One region of the Streptomyces sp. NPDC030021 genome, then DNA from elsewhere that is predicted to be linked to it. Evidence: riboswitches for the same ligand, from Rfam matches in the RefSeq annotation. Region 1 holds a riboswitch; the other holds the start of a gene.

Region 1 (7,527 bases):
CGAGGCGGAAGTACGTGTTCCTCTGCACCAACGCGATGCTGCTGCGCAAGAAGATCGAGAAGTTCACCCCCTCCCCCTATTTCGCCTTCGCCGTGCACATCGACGGTCTGCGCGAACGCCACGACGAGTCGGTGGCCAAGGAAGGCGTATTCGACGAGGCGGTCGCCGCCATCAAGGAGGCGAAGAAGCGCGGGTTCCGGGTGACCACCAACTCCACCTTCTTCAACACCGACACCCCGCAGACGATCATCGAGGTACTCAACTACCTCAATGACGACCTCCAGGTCGACGAAATGATGATCTCGCCCGCCTATGCCTACGAAAAGGCCCCTGACCAGGAGCACTTCCTGGGCGTCGAACAGACCCGAGAACTCTTCAGGAAGGCCTTCGCGGGCGGCAACCGGCGGCGCTGGCGGCTCAACCACTCCCCGCTCTTCCTGGACTTCCTGGAAGGAAAGGCCGATTTCTCCTGCACGGCCTGGGCCATTCCGAATTACTCCCTCTTCGGCTGGCAGCGCCCCTGCTATCTGATGAGCGACGGCTACGTACCGACGTACCGCGAGCTCATCAACGACACCGACTGGGACAAGTACGGCCGCGGAAAGGACCCGCGCTGCGCGAACTGCATGGCTCACTGCGGCTACGAGCCCACCGCCGTCCTGGCCACCATGGGCTCCCTCAAGGAATCCCTGCGCGCGGCCCGGGAGACCATCGCCGGCAACCGGGACAAGTCGGCATGACCGGGCGGCCACAGGAGGAAGGGGGCGGCCGGGGCAAGGGCTTCGACCTCGGCGCCCTCCTGGCCGAGCGCGGCGCGGAGCGGTACGAGCTGCACTCCCGGCACCTCAACCACCAGCTGCCCCGCATGCTGCACACCATCGGCTTCGACAAGGTCTACGAGCGGGCCGAGGGCGCCCACTTCTGGGATGCGGAGGGCAACGACTACCTGGACATGCTGGCCGGGTTCGGGGTGATGGGCCTGGGCCGGCACCACCCGGTCGTCCGCCGCGCCCTGCACGACGTCCTGGACGCCCAGCTCGCCGACCTGACCCGGTTCGACTGCCAGCCGCTGCCCGGGCTGCTGGCCGAGAAGCTGCTCTCGTACAGCCCGCACCTGGACCGGGTCTTCTTCGGCAACAGCGGCACCGAGGCGGTGGAGACGGCCCTGAAGTTCGCCCGGTACGCCACCGGGCGCCCCAGGATCCTCTACTGCGACCACGCCTTCCACGGGCTGACCACCGGCTCCCTCTCGGTGAACGGGGAGGGCGGCTTCCGCGACGGCTTCGCACCGCTGCTCCCCGACACGAAGATCGCGCTCGGGGACCTCGCGGCCCTGGAGCGGGAGCTGAAGCGCGGGGACGTGGCCGCCTTCGTCGTCGAGCCGATCCAGGGCAAGGGGGTCCTGGCCGCCCCGCCCGGATTCCTGCTCGCCGCGCAGGAGATGCTGCACCGGCGGGGGGCGCTGCTGATCGCGGACGAGGTGCAGACCGGCCTCGGACGTACCGGGGACTTCTACGCGTACCAGCACGAGCCGGGCGTGGAACCGGACCTGGTGTGCGTGGCGAAGGCGCTGTCGGGCGGATACGTCCCGGTCGGCGCGACCCTGGGCAAGGACTGGATCTTCAAGAAGGTCTACTCGTCCATGGACCGGGTGCTCGTGCACTCCGCGAGCTTCGGTTCCAACGCCCAGGCCATGGCGGCGGGCCTCGCGGTCCTGTCCGTCATGGAGGACGAGGAGGTCGTGGCGAACGCCCGGGCCGTGGGCGACCTGCTGCGCGGGCGGCTCGCCGCACTGGTGGACGAGTACGAGCTGCTGCACGAGGTGCGGGGGCGCGGGCTGATGATCGGCATCGAGTTCGGCCGGCCGTCCTCGCTGGGCCTGCGCAGCCGGTGGACCATGCTGCAGGCGGCCCGCAAGGGGCTCTTCGCGCAGATGGTCGTGGTGCCGCTGCTGCAGAAGCACCGGATCCTCACCCAGGTCTCCGGGGACCATCTGGAGGTGATCAAGCTGATCCCGCCGCTGATCGTGGACGAGGCGGACGTGGACCGGTTCGTCGGGGCCTTCCGTGAGGTCATGGACGAGGCGCACGGCGGGTCCGGGCTGATCTGGGACTTCGGCCGGACGCTGGTGAAGCAGGCCGTCGCCACGCGCTGACGGCCCGCCCACCCCGTGGGGGAACCGGCCCCCGCCCCGGTCAGGCGAGGAGCCGGTCCCGCAGCCGGTCGAGGGTCTCGGGCGTCAGCCCGAGGCCCTCCGCCAGGTAGCGGTCCACCCCGCCCCAGATCTCGTCGATGGTGTCGAAGGCGGCCACCAGGTACTCGGCGCGGGCGTCGAAGAGCGGCGCGAGCAGCTCCATCACCTCGGGTGAGCGGGCGCCCTCCGACTCGTCGGTGCGGCGCACGCGGTAGCGGCGGTGCGGGGCGTTCGACTCCAGGTAGTCCGCCACGATCGCCTCGCGCTCGACGCCCAGCGCGAGCAGGGTGACGGCGATCGACAGGCCGGCCCGGTCCTTGCCGGCCGCGCAGTGCATCAGCGCGGGGACGCTGTCCTCGGCGAGGGCGTGCACGACCCGGCTGTGCTCGGCGGTGCGCTGCCGGATGATCCCGCGGTACGAGTGCGACATCCGGGCCGCCGCCTTACCGTCGCCCAGGAGCTCGCGCAGCTGGACGAGGTCGCCGTCGCGGACCAGGCGCCAGAACTCCCGTCCGTCGGCCGGGTCGGAGAGCGGGATGTTGACGTTCCGCACGCCCGGCAGCTCGACGTCCGGCCCCTCCAGCGCGTGGTCGGCGACATTGCGGAAGTCGAAGATGGTGTGGAGGCCGAGCGAGGCGAGGAACTCTGCGTCGCTTTCGGTGGCATGCGCGAGATGTCCGCTTCGGAACAGTCGTCCCGTCCTGACCGTTCGGCCGCCAGAAGTCGGCAATCCGCCCACATCGCGGAAATTGCGCACTCCGGACAGCTCCGGCTCCTGTATCTGCTGGGTCAAAGCAACTCCTCCACCACGTCGTGGGCCCTCTGTCCGAATTACACTACTTGGCGCCAACTTGCCATATCCGGAGGCGAGATCAGACACGTCCCCGTGAGCCAGATCATACGGTGACCGTGAGTGCCTGATCGCTAAAGGCGAATGGCCCCGTCGGGGCGGCTGTTGGCGGTGCGGAATGGACGGAGGGTGACGGTAATTCCGTCGGTCCCTCATGCCTGTTATTCCGTCAGGGAATTCACGGCTTGTTCCGTGCCGCCGCAAGGGATTACCTTCGCGATCGATCCGGGTGGACCGCCAAATCCTGCCGCCTCCCGGAAACCGCATCCGACCTATTCGCGCGGCAGGAGCGGGGGAACCAGGTAAGCCGCCGGCCCGGAGATCTTTTCTCCGGGATGGCTCGGGGTGAAGCGGTGCATGTCCCGTACATGTACGGCCGGACATCTCCAGTCCGAACCCGACAGCTCACCTCGCAGGCGCCGGAGAGGAATTCGTCATGCCTGCAAAGGGTAAGCACCGCCGTCCCAAGTCCCTTTCCCTCTCCCGCGGTTTCGCCGTCGCCGGAACCGGTGGCGCGGCCCTCGCACTGCCGCTGATCGGTGCCGCCGGCTCCCACGCGGCCGTCGCCCCGGCCGCCGCGACCGCGGTGACCCCCGCGGTGGCGTCGCAGGCCCCCGTCGCTCTGCAGGCGGCACCCGCCGCCGCCGTGCAGGCCGCGCCGGCCGTCTACACCGTCGTGCCGGGCGACTACCTCTCGAAGATCGCTGCCGAGCGCCACCTGTCCGGCGGCTGGGAGCAGCTGTACGCCGACAACCGGGAGGCCGTCGGTGGCAACCCGTCGCTGATCCACCCGGGCCTGAAGCTGCACCTCGGCGGTCCCGCCGAGGCGGCTCCGGCCGAGGCGGAGGCCGAGGCCGCCCCGGCCCCCGAGGCCGACGCGGAGCCGGCAGCGCAGGCCGCGCCGAAGCCGGTCCGCAAGCAGGCCGAGCAGGCCGCCCCGGTGCAGCGGGAAGCCGCCGCCGAGTCCCAGGCCGAGGCCCCCGCCGCCGCGCCGCAGTCGGCCGCCGGCTTCGTGGCCCCGGTCAGCGGCGGAATCTCCACCCAGTACAAGGTCGCCGGCAGCATGTGGTCCTCCGGCTACCACACCGGCGTCGACTTCATCGCGAGCTCCGGCACCACCGTCAAGGCCGTCGGCGCGGGCACCGTGGTCTCCGCCGGCTGGAGCGGCTCGTACGGCAACGAGATCGTCATCCGGCACGCGGACGGCAAGTACTCCCAGTACGCCCACCTGTCCCAGCTCTCCGTCTCCTCCGGCCAGAGCGTCACCGCCGGCCAGGCCATCGGACTCTCCGGCTCCACCGGCAACTCGACCGGCCCCCACCTCCACTTCGAGATCCGCACGACCCCGTCCTACGGCTCGGACATGGACCCGATCGCCTACCTCCGTTCCAAGGGTGCGAGCCTCTGACGGCACCCGCCGCCGGAGCACCGACACGCGTGAGGCCGGGACCCGAGGGGGGTCCCGGCCTCACGTGTACTTATTCCTTATCCCCTGCGTGGTAGAGATCACGGCCCGTCAACCCCTCATTACGTTGGCGTAGGTTGGTTACGGGAGTGAAGGATGGGTTCTCGTGGCAGCGACGACGACGAAACTCAAGACCATCGGCTCGTACGCGGCGATCGGGGACAGCTTCACCGAGGGCGTGGGGGACCCGGGACCCGGGGATTCTTTTCTCGGCTGGGCGGACCGGCTCGCCGTGCTCCTGGCCGATCAGCGCGAAGAGCATGACTTCCGGTATGCGAATCTGGCGGTGCGGGGGAAGCTCCTCGACCAGATCGTGGCCGACCAGCTTCCGAGAGCCAAGGCCCTCGCACCGGACCTGGTGACCTTCTGTGCGGGCGGCAACGACATCATCCGGCCCGGCACCGACCCGGACGACGTGGCGGAGCGGTTCGAGGCGGCCGTGGCCGACCTCACCGGGTCCGTGGGCCAGGTCATGATCACCACGGGCTTCGACACCCGCGGCGTACCGGTGCTCAAGCACCTCCGCGGCAAGGTGGCGACGTACAGCGCGCACGTCCGTGCCATCGCCGACCGCTACGACTGCCCGGTGCTCGACCTCTGGTCGCTGAAGTCCGTACAGGACCGGCGGGCCTGGGACACGGACCGGCTGCACCTCTCGCCCGAGGGACACACGCGGGTCGCGCTGCGCGCCGCGCAGGTGCTCGGGCTGGACGTGCCGGCCGACCCCGACCAGCCGTGGCCCCCGCAGCGGCCGCGCGGCTCGGTGGACGTGACCCGGGACAACATCCAGTGGGCGCGCGACCACCTCGCGCCGTGGATCGGCCGGCGGCTGCGCGGGGAGTCCTCCGGGGACCACGTGGAGGCGAAGCGGCCGGACCTGCTGCCGCTGTAGCGGGCGCGGGAGCCGGAAGCGGAATCCTTCGGGGCCGGTGTGCGTTGGGATGGTCGTAGAGCGACGACCATCCTGACCCCACCCTCCCTGGAGGCGCTTTGACCGGCTCCCGTCCCCTGCGTCCGCGGCTGCGTGCCCTGCGGCCCGAAGCCTTCGGTGCGGACCCGTCCGGTGCCCGGCTGGAGCGGATCCAGCGCTCGCCGAACTTCGCCGACGGCGTCTTCCAGAACCCGGTCGGGGCCCGGAACAGGCCCTCGGGGTCGATGGCCGAGTTCGCCAAGATCTACTTCCACCGGGAGCAGCGGGTGCGGCGCAGCCCCGCCGCGCCGATCCCGGTCCACCCGACGACCCTCGCGGACCTGGCGAAGCCGCCCGTGAGCGGCCTGCGGCTGACCTGGATGGGGCACTCCAGCGTGCTCGCGGAGATCGACGGGCGCCGCGTGCTGTTCGATCCGGTGTGGGGCGAGCGGTGCTCCCCCTTCCCCTTCGCCGGTCCCAAGCGGCTGCACCCGGTACCGGTCCCGCTGGCCTCGCTGGGCACGGTCGACGTCGTGGTCATCTCGCACGACCACTACGACCACCTCGACCTGCCGACGATCAAGGCGCTGGCCGGTACGGACACGGTCTTCGCCGTCCCGCTGGGCGTCGGCGCACACCTGGAGCGCTGGGGCGTACCGGCCGACCGGCTGCGGGAGCTGGACTGGAACGAGAGCACCAAGATCGCCGGTCTCTCGCTCACGGCCACCCCCGCCCGGCACTTCTGCGGCCGCGGCCTGCGCAACCAGCAGCACACCCTGTGGGCGTCCTGGGTCGTCGCGGGCGACGAGCACCGGATCTACCACAGCGGTGACACCGGCTACTTCCCGGGCTTCGGGGAGATCGGCGCCGAGCACGGGCCCTTCGACGCCACCATGATCCAGATCGGTGCCTACTCGGAGTACTGGCCCGACATCCACATGACGCCCGAGGAGGGCATGCGTGCCCACCTCGACCTGCAAGGCGGCACCCCTCACGGGACGATGCTGCCGATCCACTGGGGCACCTTCAACCTGGCCCTGCACCCGTGGGACGAGCCGGGCGAAGGCACGCTGACCGCATCGAAGAACGCGGACGCCGCCATCGCGCTCCCCATCCCGGGACAGCCCTTCGAGCCCGGCTCGGCGGACGCACCCACCGCACCGTGGTGGCGGCCCTTCGTCGGCGGAAAGGCGGCGGGCGGCCCTGTCGACGGCCGCTCGTCCGTGCCGCCGCTCGGGGCGGGCGGAGCGGCGGCGACAGCTGCCCGGGTGGCGTCGGCGGCCGCCGACGGCCAGGGGAAGCCGGAGTCCGTCGGCTCGTAACGCACGGCACCGGGGCAGGAAGGGGCCGTTCCGGCAGATCCGGGCGGCCGACAGCCCGCGAAAGGCCCCCGGGGGACGTACGGAGCCCCGCGCGAGCCGTGGTGGCGCCGACGGCCGGCCGGTGCGCCCGGCCGCCGTGGGGCGCCGCCGGGGCGGGCCACAGGGCCCGACCGGCGCATTCGGGCTGCTGTGCGAGCGCTCCACCGGGAGCGGGAAGCACCCCGGCGAAGTTCGCCAACTGGCGCTCCGGGGTGCTGCGATGGGGTCTAGCGTGGGTATTCGGTGATCAACACCGGGCCCCGGGAACGCTGGGGGCCGGGCCCCACGTACCGAGGACGCAGATGTCCGGACTCCGCGCCGCCCGCCATGCCCCGTCGAGACACGCCGTCACCGGTCCCGGCCGGCAGATACGCCCTCAGCTGGTGCGCGCCGCCGTACTGCCCACACTCGCCGCCGGGCTCAGCGGCGCGGCCGCGGTGATCTTCACCCTCCAGCTCGGCGGGGGAGCCGGCGACCGCGACGCCCGGCTGTGGCCGGTGCTCACCGGTTGCGCCCTCCTCGTGGTCGGCGCCCTCGCCGCGGCCCTGCTCGGCGCCCAGCGCGCCGCCAAGGCCGTACGGGACCGGTGCGAGGCGCTGCGCCGCTCCAGCGTGCGCGGCCGGGGCGAGCTGCGCACGGCCGCCGACCGGCTGGAACGGGGCGAGACCGCGCCCCGCCCGGTGCGCGGTGGGCCGAGCTCGCCGCTGTCCGGCGGGGATCCGGCCGGGGTGGACGAGTTCTGGCTGC
Region 2 (7,527 bases), on a different contig from region 1:
TGGCCATGCCGACCGCGATCCCGGACGCGCCGTTGACCAGCAGGTTCGGGTACGCGGCGGGCAGGGCGACCGGCTCCCGCTCCTGGCCGTCGTAGTTGGCGGTGAAGTCGACGGTGTCCTCGTCGATCGACTCCGTCATCAGCGACGTGGCGTCGGCCATCTTGCACTCGGTGTAACGCATCGCGGCCGGCGGGTCGTCGTTGCCGAGCGAGCCGAAGTTGCCGTGGCCGTCGACCAGCGGCAGCCGCATGGAGAAGGGCTGGGCCATGCGCACGAGGGCGTCGTAGATCGACGCGTCACCGTGCGGGTGGAGCTTGCCCATGACCTCGCCGACGACACGGGCGCACTTCACGTAGCCGCGGTCGGGGCGCAGGCCCATCTCGTTCATCTGGTACACGATGCGCCGGTGCACCGGCTTCATGCCGTCCCGGGCGTCGGGCAGGGCGCGGGAGTAGATCACCGAGTACGCGTACTCGAGGAAGGAGCCCTGCATTTCGTCGACGACGTCGATGTCGAGGATCTTCTCCTCGAAATCCTCCGGCGGCGGGGTCTTCGTGCTGCGGCGGGCCATCGCTGCGCGGCTCCTTAACCAAAATGGGGTGTGCTGGGTGTCGGGCGGGGTGTCTGGCTGGGTCTTGCTGGGTCTGGCGGTCTTGGTGGTGTCCGGCGAGGGTACGACGCGGACCATTGTGGCCCGGCGCACCGACAACGCCGACTCCGACCCCGGGGGTCCCCCGGACGGAGTGCGGGGGAGTGACCCGGGAACTTATCCGGCGGTCGGCGCGCTTGCATACAGTGGCAGGTCGATAAGAAATCTCTGCATCGCGATCGAAGGGACCACATGCCCATGGGTCACACGGCCACAGCCCAGGCCGGCTCCGGCGGCCTGACAGCGACCGAGCACCGGCTGGCCAACGGCCTGCGCGTGGTGCTCTCCGAGGACCACCTGACCCCGGTCGCCGCGGTCTGCCTCTGGTACGACGTAGGCTCGCGCCACGAAGTCAAGGGACGCACCGGCCTGGCTCACCTCTTCGAGCACCTGATGTTCCAGGGGTCGGCGAGCGTTCCCGGCAACGGGCACTTCGAACTGGTCCAGGGCGCCGGCGGTTCCCTCAACGGCACCACCAGCTTCGAGCGCACCAACTACTTCGAGACGATGCCGACCCACCAGCTGGAGCTCGCGCTCTGGCTGGAAGCGGACCGGATGGGGTCCCTGCTGGCCGCCCTGGACGACGAGTCCATGGAGAACCAGCGCGACGTTGTCAAGAACGAGCGCCGCCAGCGGTACGACAACGTTCCGTACGGTACGGCCTTCGAGCGGCTCACCGCCCTGGCCTACCCCGAGGGCCACCCGTACCACCACACCCCGATCGGCTCCATGGCCGACCTGGACGCCGCCTCCCTGGAGGACGCGCGCACCTTCTTCCGTACGTACTACGCGCCCAACAACGCCGTGCTCTCGGTCGTCGGGGACATCGACCCCGAGCAGACGCTCGCCTGGGTCGAGAAGTACTTCGGCACCATCCCCGCGCACGACGGCAAGCAGCCGCCCCGCGACGGCTCGCTGCCCGACGTCATCGGGGAGCAGCTGCGCGAGGAGATCGTCGAGGAGGTCCCGGCGCGTGCGCTGATGGCCGCCTACCGGCTGCCGCACGACGGCACCCGTGAGTGCGACGCCGCCGACGTGGCGCTGACCATCCTGGGCGGCGGCGAGTCCTCGCTGCTGCACAACCGGCTGGTACGCCGCGACCAGAGCGCCGTCGCCGCCGGCTTCGGCATGCTGCGCCTGGCCGGGGCGCCCTCCCTGGGCTGGCTGGACGTCAAGACCTCCAGCGGGGTCGAGATCCCCGCCATCGAGGCGGCCGTGGACGAGGAGCTGGCGCGGTTCGCCGCCGAGGGCCCGACCGCCGAGGAGATGGAGCGCGCCCAGGCGCAGCTGGAGCGCGAGTGGCTGGACCGGCTGAGCACGGTGGCCGGCCGCGCCGACGAACTGTGCCGCTTCGCGGTGCTGTTCGGCGACCCGCAGCTGGCGCTGACCGCCGTCCAGCGCGTCCTCGACGTCACCGCCGAGGAGGTGCAGGCCGTGGCCGCGGCCCGACTGCGCCCGGACAACCGCGCGGTGCTCGTCTACGAGCCGCTCGCGGCCGACGAGTCCGACCAGCACGACGAGTCCGACGACTCCGACGAGAACGAGGGGGCGGAGCAGTGAGCGACACGGCAGCCGTCACGATGACCTTCCACCCGCGCCCGCAGGCCGGCGAGCCGCAGCCGTGGGCCTTCCCGGCCCCCGACCGCGGGCAGCTGTCCAACGGGCTGACCCTGCTGCGCTGCCACCGGCCGGGCCAGCAGGTCGTCGCGGTCGAGGTCAACCTCGCCGCCCCGCTCGACGCCGAGCCCGAGGGCCTGGACGGCGTGGCGACCATCATGGCGCGGGCGTTCTCCGAGGGCACCGACAAGCACTCCGCCGAGGAGTTCGCGGCCGAGCTGGAGCGCTGCGGCGCCACCCTGGACGCGCACGCCGACCACCCGGGCCTGCGGGTCTCGCTGGAGGTCCCGGCCTCCCGGCTGCCCAAGGCGCTGGGTCTGCTCGCCGAGGCGCTGCGCGCCCCCGCCTTCGCCGACGCCGAGGTCGACCGGCTGGTGCGCAACCGGCTCGACGAGATCCCGCACGAGCTGGCCAACCCGCAGCGCCGCGCCGCCAAGCAGCTCTCCAAGGAGCTCTTCCCGGCCACCCTGCGGATGTCCCGCCCGCGCCAGGGCACCGAGGAGACGGTCGCCCGGATCGACTCCGCCGCCGTGCGCGCCTTCTACGAGGCCCACGTACGCCCCGCCACCGCCACCGCGGTGGTCGTCGGCGACCTGACCGGCATCGACCTGGACGCCGTGCTCGCGGACACCCTGGGCACCTGGACGGGCAACACCGCCGCAGCCCTCCCGGTGCCGCCGGTGACCGCCGACGACACCGGCCGCGTGGTCATCGTGGACCGGCCCGGCGCGGTCCAGACGCAGCTGCTGATCGGCCGGATCGGGGCGGACCGCCACGACCGGGTGTGGGCGGCCCAGGTGCTGGGCACGTACTGCCTGGGCGGTACCCTCACCTCGCGCCTGGACAAGGTGCTGCGCGAGGAGAAGGGGTACACCTACGGCGTGCGCGCCTTCGGTCAGGTGCTGCGCTCCACCGCGGACGGCAAGGGCGCCTCGATGCTCGCCATCAGCGGCTCGGTGGACACCCCGAACACCGGACCGGCGCTGGAGGACCTCTGGAAGGTGCTGCGCACCCTCGCGGAGGGCGGTCTGACCGACGCCGAACGCGATGTCGCCGTGCAGAACCTGGTGGGCGTGGCCCCGCTGAAGTTCGAGACGGCGGCCTCGGTCGCGGGCACCCTCGCCGACCAGGTCGAGCAGGAGCTGCCGGACGACTACCAGGCGCAGTTGTACGCCCAGCTCGCCGAAACGGGCACGGTGGAGGCGACCACGGCGGTCGTCAAGGCCTTCCCCGCGGACCGGCTGGTCACCGTCCTGGTGGGCGACGCGGCGCTGATCGAGGAGCCCGTGCGGGCTCTTGGGATCGGAGAGGTCACGGTCGTCTCCAACTGACCGGCGGATGACGGCTCCTTGAGGGCCGACGGAAGGTTTCGGCAAGGGGTTCTGGTGACTTGGTCACCAGAACCCCTTTTGTCCGTTTAGTGGTGAGGTTGCTTTTATGTGGTGTGGCGTACGCAACAAAAAGCCGTGTCTGTTTGGCGATTGACTGATGATCCGCCTAGCGTCGGCCGTGCTGTCCGTCAGTTGTGCCCGCCGCACCCGCGGCACCGGGCAGCGATCGCCGAGTCCCCGTCAGGCGCGAGCCTGGGGAGCCGGGGACCCACATGAGTCCCTGGGGTGAATCGGACCCCCTCGCAAGAGGAGATCCGTAGGAGACCTTCCTGCTCCGAACCCGTCAGCTAACCCGGTAGGCGAGAAGGAAGGAAAGGATCAAACCCTTCATGGCGTTTGGCAGTCGTCCCGCTGGTACCGGTAAGCACCGTGGCTCCAGCCGTCTGAGCAAGAAGACCGCCGGCTACGCCGGTATCGCCGCGATCGCCACCACGGGTGTGGTCGGCTCCCTCGCCGCCCCGGCCTTCGCCGCGGACAACCACAGCAGCAACATCGGCCAGGACACCGGCCTGGGCGCCGTGGTCGTCGCCGAGGACCTCGCGGGCGACATCGCCGACCAGGCCGAGTCCCAGCACCGCGGCGCCGAGCAGGACGCCGTCAAGGCGCAGGCCGAGGCCGACGCGAAGCAGCGGGCCGCGGAGGCCAAGCGCCTCGCCGAGGCCAAGGCGAAGGTCGAGCGCGAGGCCGCCGAGCGCGCCGCCCGCGAGGAGGAGCGCAAGCGCCTCAACACCTTCGTCGCCCCGGTGGACGGCTCGTACGTCAGCACGCAGTACCACGCGGGCGGCGGCATGTGGTCCTCCGGCAGCCACACGGGCATCGACTTCCACGCCGCCTCCGGCACCTCGGTCCACGCCGTGGGCGTCGGCACCGTCGTCGAGGCCGGCTGGGGCGGCGCGTACGGCAACAACGTCGTCATCAAGCACAACGACGGCACCTACACCCAGTACGGGCACATGACCTCGCTGAACGTCTCCGTCGGCGAGCAGGTCACCCCGGGCCAGCAGATCGGCCTGTCGGGCTCCACCGGCAACTCCAGCGGCCCGCACCTGCACTTCGAGGCCCGCACGGGCTCGCAGTACGGCTCGGACATCGACCCGATCGCGTACCTGCGCTCGCACGGCGTCAGCGTCTGACCCCGCCTCGCGCACCGCTTCACCGAAGACCCCGGCTCCCCGAGCCGGGGTCTTTGTGTTGCGTCTTTGTGCAAATGTTTCGTATTTCTGGCCGCTCTCGGAAATTATCGTGTGTTGCAATAGAGTCGCAGTGCACGCATGTGCGTGCAATGAGGCTGGCAGTCGGAAATAGGCGGAGGTTCGGTCTTGCGTATTCCTGCGCACGCGGTATGCACAGCAATCCGCGACGACATCGTCTCCGGGGTGTTCGAGCCGGGCGGTCGGCTGACCGAGGAGGTGCTGGCCCGCCGGTACGGGGTCTCGCGCGTCCCGGTGCGCGAGGCCCTGCGGACCCTGGAGTCCGAGGGGTTCGTGACCACACGGCGCCACGCGGGGGCCTGCGTGGCCGAGCCCACCGAACAGGAGGCCGCGGACCTGCTGGAGCTCCGGATGCTCCTGGAGCCGCTGGCTGCCGCCAGAGCCGCCCGGCGGCGCACCGACGCGCACCTCAAGGTGTTGCGCGGGCTGGTCAGGCTGGGGCAGGAGCGGGCCAGGCGGGGCCAGGGCGAGGACCTGCGGTCCCTGGGCGGCTGGTTCCACGAGACGCTCGCACAGTCCTCCGGCAGCCCCGGGCTGATCGCGCTGCTCACGCAGATGCGGCACAAGATCGCGTGGATGTACGTGGTGGAGGCGCCGGCCCGGCCGGTGGAGTCCTGGGCGGAGCACGGGGCGATCGTGGACGCGGTGGCGCGCGGCGACGCCGAACGGGCGCGGGCGCTGACCGCGATCCACGCCGACCGGGCGGCGGGGGCGCACCGGCTGCGGCTCCGCCCGGCGGTGAGCACTTCGCAACCTGCCGTAAACATGTCGAGCGGCCGGCATTAACAGGAGCCGTATACAAAGGGTGGGACCGCGTGAATTCGCTGTCCGGCGGCCGGCCCTTTCCGTGTCGGGCCGATTCGCCGTGCGGGAATTCCGGCGGAGCTGAATTCTGCGTGCACCGGATTCCGGCGGGCCCTTTTCCCTGCCGGGCGGGATTTCTTCGGAGCCCGCCACCCACGGGGGCTGCGGTTCCGCGGCGCGAGCGCACCGGGCGGGCCCGCCGCGTGGCAGGGCCCCGTACGCGAACGACGAAGCCGCGGCCCCCGGATCGGGGGCCGCGGCTTCGCGCGTGAAGTCGAACCCGAAGGGTCAGACGGTCTCGGGGAGCTCCTCGAGACCCTCGGCGACCAGCTTCGCGAGGCGGTCGAGCGCGGCGTCCGCACCCTCGGCCTCGGAGGCGAGGACGATCTCCTCGCCGCCCTGGGCGCCCAGGCCCAGGACCGCCAGCATGGAGGCGGCGTTGACGGGGTCGCCGCCGGACTTCGCGATGGTCACCGGGACGCCGGAAGCGGTCGTCGCACGGACGAAGATCGAGGCGGGACGAGCGTGCAGGCCCTCGGCCCAGCCGACGTTGACGCGGCGCTCTGCCATGGTGATGCCCTTCAGGTTCTTACGGTTGTCTAGACCAGTCTCTCACGACGTCCGGAATGCTCGGACCTTCCTCCGGCCTGAATTTTCCGCCGTTCGACCTTCCCCAGCTTGCACTGATTCGTCCCGTACTGTCTCAGCGCCGCGCGAGCGCTCCACGGCCTGATCCGGCCGTAAGGTGGGCCCATGACCATCGAGTCGGACCCCTCGTACCCGGCCCACTGGGAAGCCGATGTCGTCCTGCGCGACGGCGGCACCGCCCGGATCAGGCCCATCACCACCGAGGACGCGGACCGGCTCGTCAGCTTCTACGAGCAGGTCTCGGACGAGTCGAAGTACTACCGGTTCTTCGCCCCCTACCCCCGGCTCTCCGACCGCGACGTGCACCGCTTCACGCACCACGACTACGTGGACCGGGTCGGGCTCGCCGCGACCATCGGCGGGGAGTTCATCGGCACCGTCCGCTACGACCGCATCGGCGCCGACGGACGGCCCGCCTCCGGACCCGCCGACGAGGCCGAGGTCGCCTTCCTCGTCCAGGACGCCCACCAGGGCCGCGGGGTCGCCTCAGCCCTCCTCGAACACATCGGCGCGGTGGCCCGCGAGCGCGACATCCGGCGGTTCGCCGCCGAGGTGCTGCCCGCCAACACCAAGATGATCAAAGTCTTCACGGACGCCGGCTACCAGCAGAAGCGCAGCTTCGAGGACGGCTCCGTCCACCTCACCCTCGACCTCGAACCCACCGCCGAGTCCCTCGCCGTGCAGCGCGCCCGCGAACAGCGTGCCGAGGCCCACTCGGTGCAGCGGCTGCTGGCCCCCGGCTCGGTGGCCGTCGTCGGAGTCAGCCGCTCCGGTGCGGGCGTGGGCGCGGCCGCACTGCGCAACCTGCGCGACAGCGGCTTCCACGGCCACCTCTACGCCGTCAACGAGGCCGTCACCCGCGACCTCCTCGACGGCGTGCGGGCCTACCGCACCATCGAGGCCATCGGCGCCCCGGTCGACCTCGCGGTGATCGCGGTCCCGGCCGACCGGGTCCCCGACGCGGTGGCCGCCTGCGGCGAGCACGGGGTGCAGGGGCTCGTCGTCCTGTCCGCCGGATACGGGGAGAGCGGCCCGGCCGGACTCGCCCGCCAGCGCGAACTGGTGCGGCAGGTGCGCTCGTACGGGATGCGGCTGATCGGGCCGAACGCCTACGGGGTGATCAACACCGCGCCGGAGGTGGAACTCAACGCCTCCCTGACCCCCGCGCCGATGCCCACCCGCGGCCGGATCGGCCTGTTCACGCAGT

What was found. Region 1 has a riboswitch for cyclic di-AMP ahead of ACZ4YL_RS00910 (LysM peptidoglycan-binding domain-containing M23 family metallopeptidase). Riboswitches for the same ligand answer to the same signal wherever they lie in the genome.
Region 2: another riboswitch for cyclic di-AMP. It lies ahead of ACZ4YL_RS11690 (M23 family metallopeptidase); the one in region 1 lies ahead of ACZ4YL_RS00910 (LysM peptidoglycan-binding domain-containing M23 family metallopeptidase).

What each region holds. Positions count from the first base shown of each region.
Region 1 covers NZ_JBVIAH010000001.1:214,590-222,116, reverse strand. Annotated here, with positions in the region: gene hpnH (adenosyl-hopene transferase HpnH) at 1-740, shown strand, start outside; gene ACZ4YL_RS00920 (aspartate aminotransferase family protein) at 737-2,155, shown strand; gene ACZ4YL_RS00915 (tyrosine-protein phosphatase) at 2,196-2,987, opposite strand; cyclic di-AMP (ydaO/yuaA leader) riboswitch at 3,303-3,478, shown strand; gene ACZ4YL_RS00910 (LysM peptidoglycan-binding domain-containing M23 family metallopeptidase) at 3,481-4,452, shown strand; gene ACZ4YL_RS00905 (SGNH/GDSL hydrolase family protein) at 4,616-5,401, shown strand; gene ACZ4YL_RS00900 (MBL fold metallo-hydrolase) at 5,500-6,741, shown strand; gene ACZ4YL_RS00895 (sensor histidine kinase) at 7,083-7,527, shown strand, end outside.
Region 2 covers NZ_JBVIAH010000005.1:69,904-77,430, forward strand. Annotated here, with positions in the region: gene ACZ4YL_RS11675 (DNA gyrase/topoisomerase IV subunit A) at 1-571, opposite strand, end outside; gene ACZ4YL_RS11680 (M16 family metallopeptidase) at 848-2,209, shown strand; gene ACZ4YL_RS11685 (M16 family metallopeptidase) at 2,230-3,597, shown strand; cyclic di-AMP (ydaO/yuaA leader) riboswitch at 3,815-3,973, shown strand; gene ACZ4YL_RS11690 (M23 family metallopeptidase) at 3,987-4,790, shown strand; gene ACZ4YL_RS11695 (GntR family transcriptional regulator) at 4,977-5,654, shown strand; gene ACZ4YL_RS11700 (HPr family phosphocarrier protein) at 5,961-6,242, opposite strand; gene ACZ4YL_RS11705 (bifunctional acetate--CoA ligase family protein/GNAT family N-acetyltransferase) at 6,426-7,527, shown strand, end outside.